DNA from 2 places in the Pseudoalteromonas sp. SG43-3 genome. Region 1 is predicted to be linked to the other one. Evidence: predicted binding sites of a transcription regulator. Region 1 holds the regulator's gene; the other holds the start of a gene.
The links. Region 1 encodes sigma-54, which starts transcription at its own class of promoters, with help from an activator protein. Its sites were predicted from a motif close to GTTGGCACGNNNNTNGNNT; they were not measured.
Positions count from the first base shown of each region.

Region 2: a site for sigma-54 is predicted at 4,618-4,636, ahead of glnA (glutamate--ammonia ligase). Genes of this name have one in related genera too.

Region 1 covers NZ_JACJFC010000001.1:66,218-74,403, reverse strand. The annotation lists gene H5157_RS00380 (KpsF/GutQ family sugar-phosphate isomerase) at 1-837, shown strand, start outside; gene kdsC (3-deoxy-manno-octulosonate-8-phosphatase KdsC) at 838-1,389, shown strand; gene lptC (LPS export ABC transporter periplasmic protein LptC) at 1,386-1,940, shown strand; gene lptA (lipopolysaccharide transport periplasmic protein LptA) at 1,930-2,475, shown strand; gene lptB (LPS export ABC transporter ATP-binding protein) at 2,472-3,197, shown strand; gene H5157_RS00355 (RNA polymerase factor sigma-54) at 3,267-4,766, shown strand; gene hpf (ribosome hibernation promoting factor) at 4,793-5,080, shown strand; gene ptsN (PTS IIA-like nitrogen regulatory protein PtsN) at 5,085-5,537, shown strand; gene rapZ (RNase adapter RapZ) at 5,556-6,401, shown strand; gene H5157_RS00335 (HPr family phosphocarrier protein) at 6,444-6,716, shown strand; gene mgtE (magnesium transporter) at 6,848-8,186, shown strand, end outside.
Region 2 covers NZ_JACJFC010000012.1:25,162-33,347, forward strand. The annotation lists gene ntrC (nitrogen regulation protein NR(I)) at 1-1,353, opposite strand, end outside; gene glnL (nitrogen regulation protein NR(II)) at 1,368-2,438, opposite strand; gene H5157_RS12435 (DUF4124 domain-containing protein) at 2,521-3,042, opposite strand; gene glnA (glutamate--ammonia ligase) at 3,156-4,562, opposite strand; gene typA (translational GTPase TypA) at 5,070-6,893, shown strand; gene H5157_RS12450 (CBM9 family sugar-binding protein) at 7,247-7,975, opposite strand; gene H5157_RS12455 (MBL fold metallo-hydrolase) at 8,043-8,186, opposite strand, start outside.

The sequences.
Region 1 (8,186 bases):
ATTATTGTTATTGGCATGGGAAAATCAGGCCATATTGGCAATAAAATAGCGGCAACCCTTGCAAGCACTGGCAGCCCTGCGTTTTTTGTTCACCCTGGTGAAGCAAGTCATGGTGATTTAGGTATGATCACTAAAAATGACGTGGTTATGCTTATTTCTAATTCAGGGGAAACCAGCGAAGTTTTAAATATCATTCCGGTTTTAAAACGACTTGGTGCCAAAATGATAGCGATGACTGGCAATACACAATCAACCATGGCAACCCTTGCTAATGTACATGTATGCATTAAAGTAGAAAAAGAAGCTTGTTCATTGGGTCTAGCCCCTACATCAAGTACCACTGCAACGCTTGCGATGGGCGATGCCATGGCAGTTGCATTATTAGAAGCTCGCGGCTTTACAGCTGATGACTTCGCGCTATCTCACCCAGGTGGTAGTTTAGGCAAGCGCTTATTACTTACTTTAAAAGATGTTATGCACAGCGGCGCAAATACACCTATTATTGATGTTTCACAAACAGTTAAAGATGCTCTAATAGAAATGTCAGCTAAAGGATTAGGTATGTCAGCCATTGTTGATGAAAATCAGCAACTCGTAGGGTTATTTACCGATGGTGACTTACGTCGCATTTTAGAACAAAGAATTGATATTCATACAACACAAATAGATGTTGTTATGACTAAGTCATGCACTACAGCTACGCAAGATATTTTAGCCGCTGAAGCGCTCAATATTATGGAACGTAAACGTATAAATGGCCTAATCGTCGTCAATGAGAAAAACCAACCTATTGGCGCATTAAATATGCAAGACCTATTAAAAGCAGGAGTGTTATAAATGCAATTTGAAGAACTCTATCAACCGCTGAGCGATGATGCAAAAGCACGCGCTAAAAAAGTAAAACTACTTATATGCGATATTGATGGTGTATTTTCTGATGGCCGTATTTACCTTGGCAATCAAGGTGAAGAGCTAAAAGCATTTAATACAAAAGATGGTTTTGGCATTAAAGCACTTATAAACAGTGGCTTTGAAGTAGCTGTTATTACTGGTCGTCATTCACAGATAGTACAACAACGTATGAGCAGCTTAACCGTACAGCATATTTATCAAGGCCAAGAAAATAAGCTCATTGCCTATCAAGAATTAAAAGATAAACTCAACCTTAGCGATGAACAAATTGCTTATATTGGTGATGACGGTCCTGACATGCCTGTTATGGAGTTAGTAGGCTTTGCCGTTGCAGTAAATGATGCCCACCCTCTTATTAAGCGTTTGTCACATTATGTAACGCAAATGCCTGGTGGTTTTGGCGCTGTGAGAGAACTCACCGATTTGCTCATGCTTGAAAATGGTAAAGCATTGACTACACAAGGCACTAGTTCATGAATGCAGCGCGCATAATATTAAGCGTTTTATTCATTAGCTGTATGGTTTGGCTTTGGTACCCTTATTTTACACAAACAAATATTGTGCCTCAGGCTGAGCCTGAAGTTGTTGCTAAGCCTGATTACATAGCTATTGAGCTCAAACAGACAGCCTATGATGAGCAAGGTAAAATTAGCCACAAAGTCACTGCGGCTAAAATGGAGCTATACCAGCAATTAGGTTTCACGTTTTTTGAAAAACCCATTTTTACTTTATATAACGAGCAACAAACGTGGCAAATAAATGCAGACGAAGCAACATTATATGAAGATAAACAATTAATTTTAGAAGGTAATGTGGTTGCCAAAAATTTAACCGATAACGCCATGATAGACAAAATCAATGCTGATAATATTCAGGTTGATATAAAGTTATTAACAATGCGTTCGGAGCAACCCGTCATTATCACTGGACCCAATTTAAAAATCACCGGTAAAGGCCTAGAAGCCGACTTGAAAACCGAAGTGATAAAACTAATTAACCATACGCGAACCATATATTATGACCAATAAAATATTAAAATCACTTATAATTCCTACACTTATACTAGCGTTTAATAGTAGTGCTGCAGAGCAAAACACGCAACCTGCTGCCAATCAAATTTCAATAAGTGCCGACAAGCAAGAAGGTCAATTGAAAGCTAATGTGGGTATTTTTGAGAAAAACGTTGAGATTATTCACGGTAATCGCCGCATTACAGCCGATCGCCTCGAAGTACACAAACGTGATGAACTTGGTGATAATAAACAATTATTAATTGCCACAGGTAGCCCTGCGCACTTTGAAGAAAAGCAATCAGACGGCACGACTATGAGCGCCAGTGCTGACGAAGTACGTTATGATGTATCTAAGCGTTTTTTAACGCTTGTTGGTAATGCACAAGTATCGCAAGCCGGACAAAAAATAAATGCTAAAAGCATTACCTACGACATAGAGCAGCAGCTCATCAGTGCCGAAAAAGATGAAAACTCAACTGACCGCGTTCACACAATTTTAGTACCGATCGAAACTAAAAAAAGTAAAAAAGGCGATAAAGGTCAACCATGAGCACATTAAAAGCAGAACTATTAGCAAAAAGCTATAAAGGTCGTGAAGTTGTAAAAAACGTCGGCCTTGAAGTACAAGCTGGCAGTATAGTTGGCTTACTTGGCCCTAACGGTGCTGGTAAAACAACGACTTTTTATATGATTGTAGGGCTTGTTCCTAGCGACAAAGGTAAAATATCTATTGATGATAACGATATTACTCTTTTACCTATGCATAGTCGTGCTAGATTAGGCATAGGCTACTTACCACAAGAGTCATCGATTTTTAGAAAGCTGACTGTTTATCAAAACTTAATGGCCATTTTAGAAACGCGCAAAGAACTAAATAAACAAGCCAGAGAAGACACGCTCAATAACTTATTAGATGAATTTAGCATACAACACATTCGTGATAGCCAAGGTATGGCATTATCGGGGGGAGAACGTCGTCGTGTAGAAATAGCACGAGCGCTGGCAGCAGATCCTAAATTTATATTACTGGATGAACCGTTTGCCGGTGTTGACCCTATTTCGGTATTAGATATAAAGAAAATAATAGAACATCTTAAAAATCGTGGGATTGGTGTATTAATTACCGACCATAACGTAAGAGAGACCCTTGATGTTTGTGAAAAAGCCTACATTGTTTCTCATGGGGAGCTGATTGCATCAGGTACTCCAGAACACGTATTAAATGATAAAACAGTACGCGATGTTTACTTAGGCGAGCAATTTAGGCTGTAACATTTACGCCATGTCTTTAAGCATCTGCTAGTATTAATTATAACAACATAAAAGGATTGTTAGAGATACATGAGGCAATCACTACAGCTGCGCATGGGCCAGCAACTTACAATGACTCCACAGTTGCAACAAGCTATTCGTTTGTTGCAACTCAGTACATTGGATCTCCAGCAAGAAATACAAGAAGCTCTCGACAGTAATCCACTATTAGAGGTTGAAGAGGCAGACTATTCCGAAGACGCTGCTGGTAAAAACGAGCAAAAAGCTGATACCGATGACATAACTGTTAGCGCATCTGCTGATGATGCTCCGAGCGAATACGAACAAGATACTGGTGAAGCACTTGCAAAAGACACGCTAAGTGACGACATGGCTATGGATGTCAGTTGGGATGAGTACATGAGTGCCGCTCCTGCAGCCTCATCAGGTCCAATGCCTGAAGACGAATCAATATACCAAGGCGCCTCTACTGAAACGCTGCATGAGTATTTAATGTGGCAATTACAACTAACGCCATTTAGCCCTACAGACGAAGCTATTGCTATTGCTATTGTAGAAGCTGTCGATGATTCAGGTATTTTAACACTAAGCTGCGAAGAGATTTTAGAAAGCTTTAATCAAGAAAACGAAGATGATAACGAAGTCGAACTTGATGAAATTGAAGCGGTATTAAAACGCATCCAACTGTTTGATCCTGTTGGTATTGCTGCACGTAGTTTACAAGAGTGTTTGTGTATTCAGCTTAATCAATTTGATAAAGAAACACCTTATATTAATGAAACGAAAATGATTTTAACCGAGCATATTGATCTATTAGCAGCTCGCGACTATCGTACATTAATGAAAAAAACTAAGCTCAAAGAAGAAGAGCTTAAAGAAGTAATGACACTAATACATACTCTCAACCCAAAACCTGCAGATACTATTGTAAGGGAAGAATCTGAGTATGTTATTCCTGATGTGTCAGTTAAAAAAATTAAAGGCCGCTGGGTTGTCGAATTAAACCCAGATAGCATGCCTAAAATTCGTGTTAATAGCCAATACGCAGCAATGTCTCGCACTGTAAAATCAAGTGGCGACAGCCAGTTTATTCGCTCACATTTACAAGAAGCTAAATGGTTTATTAAAAGCTTAGAAAGTAGAAACGACACGCTATTAAAAGTTACTAATTGTATTGTTAAGCAACAACAAGGCTTTTTTGAACATGGCCCTGAAGCCATGAAACCAATGGTTTTAAATGATGTTGCTGAAATGGTAGAAATGCACGAATCGACAATTTCTCGCGTAACTACTCAAAAGTACATGCATACACCCCGTGGTATATTTGAGCTTAAATATTTTTTCTCAAGCCATGTAAGTACTGAAAACGGTGGTGAATGTTCATCTACAGCAATACGTGCGCTTATCCGAAAATTAATCGCAGCAGAAAACTCAGCAAAACCATTGAGTGATAGCAAAATAGCGGATATATTGGCTGAGCAAGGAATTAAAGTAGCGAGACGTACAATCGCAAAATACCGCGAATCTCTTGCTATTCCACCGTCAAATCAGCGTAAAAGTCTGATTTAAGACGCTAAACTAAGAGGGTAATGCTTATGCAACTAAACTTAACTGGTCGTCACGTAGAATTAACCGATTCACTAAGAGACTATATTAATACTAAATTTGCGAAGCTTGAAAGACACTCTGATCATATTAATAATGTTCATGTCATTCTCGATGTAGAAAAATTAAATCAAAAAGCAGAAGCCACAATACACGTAAGCGGTGCTGAGCTATTTGCCTCTACAGAACATCAAGATATGTATGCCGCTATTGACTCGTTGATCGACAAGCTCGATCGCCAAGTAATCAAACACAAAGAGAAGCTTGCTCGACACTAATATGATGAAATTAAGTTCACTTATATGCCAGGACTGCAGCAAAGCTGCGGTCCTTTTTAATAGCAAAAAAAGAATTTTAGAGTTCATTAGCGAACTTGCTCACGACAAACTTCCGTATTTACCGCAACAAGATATTCTTAATGCTTTAATGAGCAGAGAGAAATTAGGTAGTACAGGTATAGGACGTGGCATTGCTATTCCTCATGGAAGAATGAGCGGTGCAGAAGAGCCTTTGGCTTTAGTGCTCGTTAGCGAAACTCCAATAAACTTTGATGCAATCGATAATCGCCCTGTTGATATTTTTGTCGCACTCATCGTACCAGATGGCGATAACCAGCAGCACTTAAAGACTCTAGCAACCATTGCTGATAAACTAAACAACAAAGATTTTTGTAAACAGTTACGCAGTGCAAAATCTGATACTGAGCTTTACCAAGTTATTGTCGATCAATCATAGTTTTATAAAGGGTGTTAAATGGAGTTAATTATCATAAGCGGCCGTTCTGGTTCTGGAAAGTCGGTTGCTTTGCGCGTTGTAGAAGATTTAGGTTATTATTGCGTAGATAATATTCCAGTAAACCTACTACCTTCATTAGTTCGCAGTGTGTCTGATAGCTACGATAAAATTGCTGTTAGCATAGATGTGCGCAACATACCTAAAGAACAAGATGAATTTAACGATATTCTTGAATACTTACCAGGCTTTGCAAACCCTACGTTATTTTATTTAGATAGTGACGATCAGACATTGATCAAACGCTTTTCTGAAACACGCAGATTACACCCACTATCAATAGACTCGTTGCCTCTTGATTTAGCCATCAAAAAAGAAAAAGAATTACTTGATGTATTAACCACTCGCGCCGACTTTATGATAGATACGACTGATTTAAGTGTTCATCAACTCGCTGAATCTATTCGTGAAAAGATTTTAGGTAAAAAAGATAAGCAACTGATTGTCACATTTGAATCATTTGGTTTTAAACACGGTATACCAAAAGAAGCAGACTACGTATTTGATGCACGCTTTTTACCAAATCCACACTGGGAACCAGAGTTGAAGCCTTTAAATGGGTTAGATCAACCGGTTAAAGACTATTTAGCTAATCACAGCATAGTGCAAAAATTCACATGGCAAATTCAAACATTTGTACAAACGTGGTTACCGCATTTAGAACGAAATAACCGCAGTTATTTAACCATTGCTATTGGCTGTACAGGTGGGCAACATCGCTCTGTGTATTTAGCGCAAACTATCGGTGAAAGTTTTGCAATGACACATCCCAATGTAAAAATTCGCCATCGCGAACAAGAAAAATAATATAGCTGAATAATCACCTGTTCAGCTTAGGTAGAGTAAGTTATGCATTGTGAAGATACCTTTTTAATAAAAAACAAATTAGGCTTACACGCCAGAGCAGCTACTGTGCTTGCGCAATTAGCAGTACAATTTGATGCTACAATCACATTATTCCAAGATGACAAAGAAGCAGCAGGCGATAGCGTACTTGCATTAATGTTACTTGAAAGTAGCCAAGGAAAAGAAGTTAAAGTTGTTTGTAAAGGCCCTGATTCTGAGCAAGCTTTACACGCTGTTGGAGAATTAATAGCACAACGCTTTAATGAACAAGAATAATCTGTTTTATAAAAACAATATTCGCATTACTAGTGCTTCAATTAAAACAGATATATAAAATAAATAGGTTAGTAACGCCAGTTAACTCACCTCCCCCCATAAAGTAATATAACAATTTATAAAGGACGCCAATGCCAGAAGCTTTTGAACAAGATTATCCACTACAGCAACTAAAGCAGGTGACGAAGTCACTCAATAGTGGTCAATTTGTTCAAGTTAGGCGCATGCTCGCAAAAACGGCTCCTTGTGATACCGCATTATTATTAGAATCATCACCGCATAAAATTCGCCGACTGCTTTGGCAATTGGTCGATCCTGATGTGCAGGGTGATGTTCTTGAAGAATTATCTGAAGATGTTCGTTTAGGCATTATTGCCCAAATGGAACCTAAGCACATTGCCGCCGCAACTGAAGACATGGGCCACGATGACTTAGGTGAAGTATTACGTAGCCTGCCAGATACCGTCTATAAAGACGTTGTTAGCGCGATGGACATTCAAGACCGTGAACGTGCCACGCAAGCACTGTCATATCAAGAGCGTTCAGCAGGTGCGCTAATGAACACCGATACGGTGACCATTCGCCCTGATGTAACACTCGATGTTGTACTTCGTTATATTAGACTGCGTGGTGAGTTACCAGAGGGTACAGATGATTTATATGTTGTTGATAAACATAACTGCTTTATAGGCGCTTTATCGCTGAGTACATTATTAACTAATCCGCCAGAAAAAATTGTCCGCGATTTAATGGATGAAGATTGTGAGTCTATCCCAATCTCAATGGATGAAAGTGAAGTAGCGCAATTATTTGAGCGTCATAATTGGATATCGGCCCCAGTGGTGGACGATAACGACCAACTCCTCGGTCGTGTTACTATCGATGACATCGTTGATGTAATCCGAGAAGATGCCGAGCATAGCTTATTAAGCCTAGCCGGTCTTGATGATGAAGAGGATACATTCGCGCCAGTACTAAAAAGCTCTAAAAAACGCTCAGTTTGGCTAGGAGTTAACTTACTAACCGCACTTGCAGCTGCTTTTGTAGCTAGCTTTTTTGAAGGCACTTTAGATGTGCTCCCTATTTTGGCTGTGCTTAACGGTATTGTCCCTTCTATGGGTGGTGTTGCTGGTAGCCAATCATTAACGCTTGTTATCCGTGGTATTGCAGTAGGTCATATAAACCAAACAAACCAACGTTTCTTGATGATGAAAGAACTGGCCATTGGCGCGCTAAACGGTATTTTGTGGTCACTATTAATTGCGGGTGTTATTGCGCTATGGCAGTGGGACTTTATGCTTGGTGGCGTACTCGCCTTCGCTATGTTTATGAACTTAGTGGTGGCAGGTGTTGCTGGTGCAAGTATTCCAATAATTCTTAAAAGAATGAATATAGACCCTGCTCTTGCAGGGAGTGTGGTGCTAACCACGGTGACTGATATTGTTGGTATATTCGCCTTTTTAGGTACTG
Region 2 (8,186 bases), on a different contig from region 1:
CAACGTGTTGCGTCCCCAACCAATTTTTATAGCAGCATCTTGCTTATGACCAGAACAATTAGCCAGGGCGGTTTTAATTAAACGAGTTTCTAGCTGGGCTTGAATGTCAGGCCAAATATTTTCTTTGCCTTGTTTAAGCTCTTGATTAAGCCATTGCTGAAACGCATCTAGCCAATCACCTTCTTCTTGGGTCGGTGAAGCATCCAGAATTTCCGGCGGTAAATCTTGCTCGCTTACAAGCTCACCCGGTGCCATAACTGTCAGCCAGCGACACGTATTTTCTAATTGGCGTACATTACCTGGCCAATTAAATAAACGTAATTGCTCAGTCGCTTTAGGGCTCAGTACTTTACTTTCTACTTGTAGCTCTTTAGCGCTTTTATGTAAAAAGTGTTGCGATAAGCTTTCTATATCTTCAGTACGCTCTCGAAGAGCAGGTAAACGTAGGCGCACAACATTAAGACGATGAAATAAATCATCCCTAAACTTGCCTTGTTTAACTAAATCTTCAAGGTTTTGGTGCGTAGCTGCAATAATGCGTACGTCCACTTTTATACTTTGATGGCCACCAACGCGATAAAACTCACCATCGGCAAGAACGCGTAATAAACGTGTTTGCACATCAAGTGGCATATCACCAATTTCATCTAAAAATAGTGTACCGCCATTGGCTTGCTCAAAGCGGCCTTTACGTACGCTATCGGCGCCCGTAAACGCGCCTTTTTCGTGGCCAAATAACTCTGACTCAACAAGCTCTTTTGGAATGGCCGCCATGTTAAGTGCAATAAATTGATTTTCTTTACGTGGGCTATGGTTGTGCAGGGCGCTGGCGACAAGTTCTTTACCTGTGCCAGATTCACCATTTATTAATACGCTCATGCTTGAGGCCGATAGTTTACCTATCGCTCTAAACACTTCTTGCATAGCGGGTGCTTCACCAATAATGTGGGCACTTTTTGGTGGAGCTTGCTTTCGCTTAGTTTTTTTAGTGGAGTTTGCTCTGCATGCGCTCTCGACTAGCGCCACTGCTTCGTTTAAATCAAACGGCTTAGCTAGGTATTCAAAAGCACCTTTTTGGAATGCATTAACTGCAGAGTCCAAATCTGAGTGGGCAGTCATTATAATAACTGGCAGCCCAGGGTTTTGCTCTGCTATAAGCTCAAGCAACGCCATGCCATCCATACCAGGCATTCGTACGTCCGAAACTAAAACAGTAGGTTGACTAAACTTTAATGCGCTTAATACATCTTGCGCATTAGCAAAGCTTTCTGCGTTAAACCCTGCACGGGTTAGTGCTTTTTCAAGTACAAATCGAATAGAAGCATCATCATCTACAAGCCAAACTGTTTTCATGCAAACTCCAAACATTAATCTGCAAAGGGCAGATAGATATTAAATTCAGTATGTCCAGGCCAGCTATCACATTCTATATAGCCATCATGTTGATCTATCAGCGTTTGCGCTATTGAGAGTCCTAACCCTGAGCCATCTTCTTTATTGGTTATCATAGGGTAGAACAGTGTTTCACGTACACTGGGATCAATACCTGGTCCGTTATCAGATATTTGGATCAACAAGGCTTTTTTAGGTGCTTTACCTGGGCGACGATGCTGATGATTAATGCGGGTTTTTATTGTTATTTCACCGCCATCTACAAGCGCCTGCTGAGCATTTCGAACAATGTTTAATACTACTTGCTGAATTTTACCTTGATCAATGTATACATCAGGAATGCTTGGGTCGTAATCCTTAACCAAGCTAATGTTAGAACAATTATCTAACGTACTTAGTCGTGCAACTGATTCAAGTGATTGATGTATATTGCCATACGATTTTTGCGGAAGCTGATTTGGCCCTAAAAGCCTATCTACTAATTCGCGTAATCGGTCAGCTTGCTCAATGATAAGTTCAGCACATTGGTCTCTTTCTTGTTGATCAACCTCATACTGCAATAACTGCGCCGCTCCGCGAATTCCACCTAAAGGATTTTTAATTTCGTGAGCTAAGCCTCTTATTAGATTTCGGGCTGCTTGGTATTGATGCATTTGATTAGATGCTTGGTCGTGCTTAATTTCGTCATCGGTTTGGCGCCACTCAAATAAAATATAAAGTGAGCCATCAAACTTAATTTGTCGTGTACTTACGGCTACTTTTGCATGGCGAGAATCGCTAAAAACCACGTCAGCTCTGTGCTGCTGGCAATCTACACCTTCAACTAATGAGTATTGTTCTATACGCTGCAAATCGATTGAATGGTAATTAAAAAGACTATCGAAAGGCTGATCTAATAGGCGCTTGTTACCAAGGCCAAGCAGTTCGCTAGTACTGGTATTGGCATAGACAACGGTGAAGTTTTTATCAAGCAACATGATAGCGGTTGTTTGATTTTGCCAAATAGCATCGAGTAGATCAGGGCTAAAGTTTTTATTATTAATCATAGTTGCACCATTTTAGTGCGTGGATATTTACAAGCAAGTTATATAGTAAAATACACTGCTGCACGTTTAGTAATGCCCCAATTTAGTTACTTAGGTTTAGCCCTTTTCGGTGCATAAAAAATATGCAGGGCTCACTTATAGCAATAACTTGGTTTTTACTATTAAAAAGCTTTAATTGTAGTGTGTGCTCACCACGTTCTACATCTCTTATTGCAAAGGTTGAACTGTCACTGGCTGGGCCATGTGCTTTGCCATCAATAAAAAGTTGTATAGTAAAACCAGTTTCAAAGCGTGGTTTTATTCGGCTAGTAACATAAACAGTGCCGGTATTTTCACGAATAGTCTGGTTATGATCAGGTGAGGAAATGGCAATACTAAAGGCCGCTTGTTGGGGCTGGGGTTGCTCGTCAAAAATGTCAGTATTTGTTGCAGGCATATTAAGATCTTGGCTGGTAAGCTTTACCTCTTTAGCACCTTTATGAGGGGTGTCAGAGAACACTAATACGCCATTTTTATCTTTCCAAGCGTATATCTTTGTTTCACCAGCGTAACCATAATTGCTTAATCCTAAAGCAATTAATAGTAATAAAATCTTGTTGTTCACTCTGCAGCCCTGCATTTTTGTCGGTAACTTAACTTTAGTGGAGATTGATTAATTTTACCATTAAAAAAGCCCGCAAAGCGGGCTTGAGAACACACATATTTTATACAGCTAAATTAACAGCTGTAGTACATTTCAAACTCAACTGGGTGAGTTGTCATGTTAAGCTTTTCAACTTCTTTAGATTTAAGTTCGATGTAAGCATCGATTAAGTCGTCAGTGAATACACCACCTTGAGTTAAGAATTCACGGTCTGCGCTAAGTGCAGATAGTGCTTCGTCAAGTGATGCTGCAACAGTTGGGATTTCTGCTGCTTCTTCAGCTGGTAAGTCATATAAATCTTTATCCATAGCATCGCCAGGGTGGATCTTGTTTTTGATACCATCAAGGCCAGCCATAAGCATTGCTGAGAAAGCAAGGTATGGGTTAGCTGTTGGATCTGGGAAGCGTACTTCAATACGACGACCTTTTTCAGATGGAACCACTGGGATACGGATTGATGCAGAACGGTTACGTGCAGAGTATGCAAGCATAACTGGTGCTTCAAAACCTGGTACTAAACGTTTGTACGAGTTAGTAGAGGCGTTTGCAAAAGCGTTAATTGCTTTAGCATGCTTGATGATACCGCCAATGTAGTAAAGCGCATCTTCAGAAAGGCCGCCGTACTTATCACCAGCAAAAAGGTTTACACCATCTTTAGCAAGTGACTGGTGACAATGCATACCAGAACCGTTATCACCAACAACTGGCTTAGGCATAAACGTTGCTGTTTTACCGTATAAGTGAGCCATGTTATGGATAACATATTTCATTTCTTGGATTTCATCCGCTTTTAATACCATTGTATTAAAGCGAGTAGCAATCTCGTTTTGACCTGCTGTTGCAACTTCGTGGTGATGTGCTTCTACTACTTGACCCATTTCTTCTAGAACTAGACACGTAGCTGAACGCCAATCTTGGAAGTCATCAACAGGAGCAACTGGGAAGTAACCGCCTTTAATACCTGGACGGTGACCTGTGTTGCCATCTGCATATTCTTTATCTGAGTTCCAAGCAGCTTGCTTAGAATCAATTTTGTACATAGAACCAGACATATCTGATTTGTATTTAACGTCGTCAAATACGAAAAACTCTGGCTCAGGGCCAAATAAAACTGTATCTGCAATACCTGTAGAGCGCATGTAATCTTCAGCACGCTTAGCAACAGAACGCGGGTCGCGCTCATAACCTTGAAGCGTAGAAGGCTCTACTACGTCACAACGTACGATTAATGTTGATTCTTCAGTGAAAGGGTCTAGTTTGATTGATTCAGCAACTGGCATTAATACCATGTCTGATTCGTTTATGCCTTTCCAGCCTGCAATTGAAGAACCGTCAAACATTTTACCGTCTTCAAAAAAGTCTTCATCAACTTGGTGATGAGGAATAGATACATGTTGTTCTTTACCCTTAGTGTCAGTAAAGCGTAAATCAATGAACTTGACGTCATTTTCTTTAATAAAATCTAAAACCGATTGTGACATGTGTCCTCCAACTATTGGGTTTTGTTATTGCTGCATAATTGCTTTGGGATTTACTAAGCTGATTTTGTGCCATTTTTATAACTAGCTGTTTATAAATTAAAAAAATATCGTTGCATCAAAATGGAATGTACAAACGCACCATGTTGGTGCGTAAATTTTCCTTTTTGGTGCAAAATTTACAGGGCACAATTTGCTGCTAATTTAATCGCTCGGAAATAGCATAACCTAAATGCAAAAGAGTACCAAAAAGATCAGCAAAATAGCCAAAAAGGCTGTTTTTCAAAAAAAATTTGAAATTTAATTCATATAATTGTCATATATAAAACAGATACTTAGTAAAAGTATTGAGAAAGTTTTGAAATTTATATTGGATAAACTTTCATCCATGTCATTAATGAGGGATAATATGCGCCCTTTTAAATCCTATGCTGGGACATCTCGCGAAAGCGTGGATGAGTGCGTAGATCTTGCAGGATCAATGAGAATTTAATTTCTCTGAGTAAATATATGAGCATCGAACAGTTAAGAAATATAGCGATTATCGCGCACGTTGACCATGGTAAAACAACACTGGTTGACAAACTACTTGAGCAATCAGGTACATTAGAAACACGCGGCGGTAACGAAGAGCGCGTGATGGACTCAAACGACATTGAGAAAGAACGTGGTATTACCATTTTGGCTAAAAACACAGCCATTTCTTGGAATGACTACCATATCAATATCGTAGATACCCCGGGACACGCCGATTTCGGTGGTGAAGTTGAACGCGTACTTTCGATGGCTGACTCAGTATTATTACTTGTTGATGCTCAAGAAGGTCCAATGCCGCAAACGCGTTTCGTTACGCAAAAAGCATTCGCGCAAGGCTTAAAGCCAATCGTCGTTATCAATAAAATTGATAAGCCAGGCGCTCGTCCAGATTGGGTTATGGATCAAATCTTTGATTTATTCGACAACCTTGGCGCGACTGACGAACAGTTAGACTTTAAAGTAATCTACGCTTCAGCAATCAACGGTTGGGCAACACTAGATTTAGACGAACCATCAGACAACATGGAACCTATGTTCAAGATGATCGTTGAAGAAGTATCACCACCGGATGCAGATCCTGAAGGTGACTTCCAAATGCAAATTTCTCAACTAGATTACAACTCTTATGTTGGTGTAGTTGGTATTGGTCGTATTAAACGTGGTTCTGTTGCTCCTAACCAACAAGTTACTATTATCAGTGCTGATGGCACTACACGTAATGGTAAAATTGGTGCAGTACAAAGCTACCTAGGTCTTGAGCGTATCGAAACTGATAGAGCTTACGCTGGTAACATCGTAACTGTAACAGGTATTGGTGAGCTTAAGATTTCTGATACAGTTTGTTTCCCAGGAAACGTTGAAGCATTACCACCACTAAGTGTTGATGAGCCAACTGTAACAATGACATTCTCTGTAAATAACTCACCTTTCTGTGGTAAAGAAGGTAAGTTTGTAACGTCACGTAATATCCGTGAGCGTTTAGACAAAGAATTAGTACACAACGTAGCACTTCGCGTTGAAGATACTGCAAGCCCAGATAGCTTCCGTGTTTCTGGTCGTGGTGAATTACACCTAGGTATCTTAATCGAAAACATGCGTCGTGAAGGTTACGAGCTTTCAGTTTCTCGTCCAGAAGTTATCTTACGTACTGTAGATGGCGTTCTAGAAGAACCGTTTGAAACAGTGACTATTGACTGTCAAGAAGAGCATCAAGGTTCTGTTATGGAACAAGTTGGCCTACGTAAAGGTGAACTTACTAACATGACTCCAGATGGCAAAGGCCGTATGCGTTTAGACTTCATGATCCCAAGCCGTGGTTTAATTGGTTTCCAAACTGATTTCATGACGCTTACTTCGGGTTCTGGTCTTATGTACCATACGTTCGATCATTATGGTCCTCATAAAGGTGGCGCTATCGGCGTTCGTAAGAACGGCGTAATGATTGCAAACGCAACTGGTAAAGCACTTACTAACGCATTATTTAACTTACAAGAGCGCGGCCGTTTATTTATCGGTCACGGTGTTGAAGTATACGAAGGTATGGTTATCGGTATTCATAACCGTGATAACGACCTTACAGTTAACGCCCTTAAAGGTAAGCAGTTAACTAACGTACGTGCATCTGGTACTGATGAAGCGCAAACGCTTTCTCCGCACCTTAACTACTCACTTGAGCAAGCGCTTGAGTTCATCGATGATGACGAGCTAGTTGAAGTTACTCCACTAAACATTCGTATCCGTAAGAAACACCTTACAGAAAACGAACGTAAACGTGCGGGTCGTGCACCTAAGTCATAATCTATTAATTTAGAATAATGATTTTAAAAGCCGCTGTATTGCAAAATACAGCGGCTTTTTTGTGGATGAAAATAAGAGCTGTTAGCTATAGTCGTCAGTTGAAAGTATTTAGTTAAAAATTATATGACTACTGTTTTGAGATGAAATTTCCATAATATATTTACCTCTAAAAGCGCAGCGCCTCTTAACCTCTTTGTGAATAATTTACTTAAAGATCTTTTGCACAAGGAGAAGAAAGAGAGAGAGCTGAAACAGCCGATAATGCAAAGTATCTGTGTTTTTTGGTGGGGGGGTCGTTGGGTCTCACTTCGCTCAACCCAACATACATGTTCAATTATTTTATTGGTAGTAACTTACTTTTTAGGAAGTAGGGTTATTTTGCCAAATACGTCGGCATCTATAAAACCACGATTTCTGTCGCCATTTACTGGTTGTACTTCGTGTGAGCCCATAAAGTGCTCGCGCACGTCACTGCCATCGTTATCGCAATACGCTAACATAAACCCGATTACTTGCTTTTCGCTAAGTGTAAGTGGGGTGTTTTTAGCCCCTTCTTTATAATTATTAGGGTAGAGCTTTATCGCTACTTCCCAGGTGATGTTAAAGGGCGCGGTGGTGTTGCGCTTCCAGTTACTAACTAGGTGGTCGGTATACAAATGGGCTTTTTTATCAGGTCCGTAATCGGCAGCTTGGTTATCAAGGCCAATATGGTACGCCAATGCGGTGTGATTAAATTGATGATTACCACCCGATGCATCGCTATCAATAAATACTTCAAGCGCATCGTCATCCCAATATTTATAGGTTGGATCTGCGTGTGTATCTATTAAAACATCATCCACAATATCGGCTTGTAGGTATAAATAGTTTTGATCCCACAATAAACGATAACGCCCTTTAAAGTCGGCATCGTTTGTTGGCAGTGTGCCATCCATTAAATAAGGCATGTCGTGCCAAGCGGCTTTATCCCATGCGCTTTCTGATACGCCATCAATAGTAATTGGAGTTGAGGTATGTTCAACATCAATAGCCATTGCTGGCGTGCTTAATAAAAAGCTTAAGGCGAGTGCTAATTTTTTCATTAATCTCTCAATTTTATTGTCGATTCGTCTTAATGTAATAACAATCTTAAAACAGCTAAGTGAATAGTTACAGTGAAATACTTTCGCCTTCGTTTAAAATATACAGCGGCACTTTTGAATCCATTTTATTGTACATATGCAATAAGCGAAGTAAGGCTGAATGACTGCTGTGGTCGCCCATTTTCCAACTTGAGTTACCGTATCCCCACGG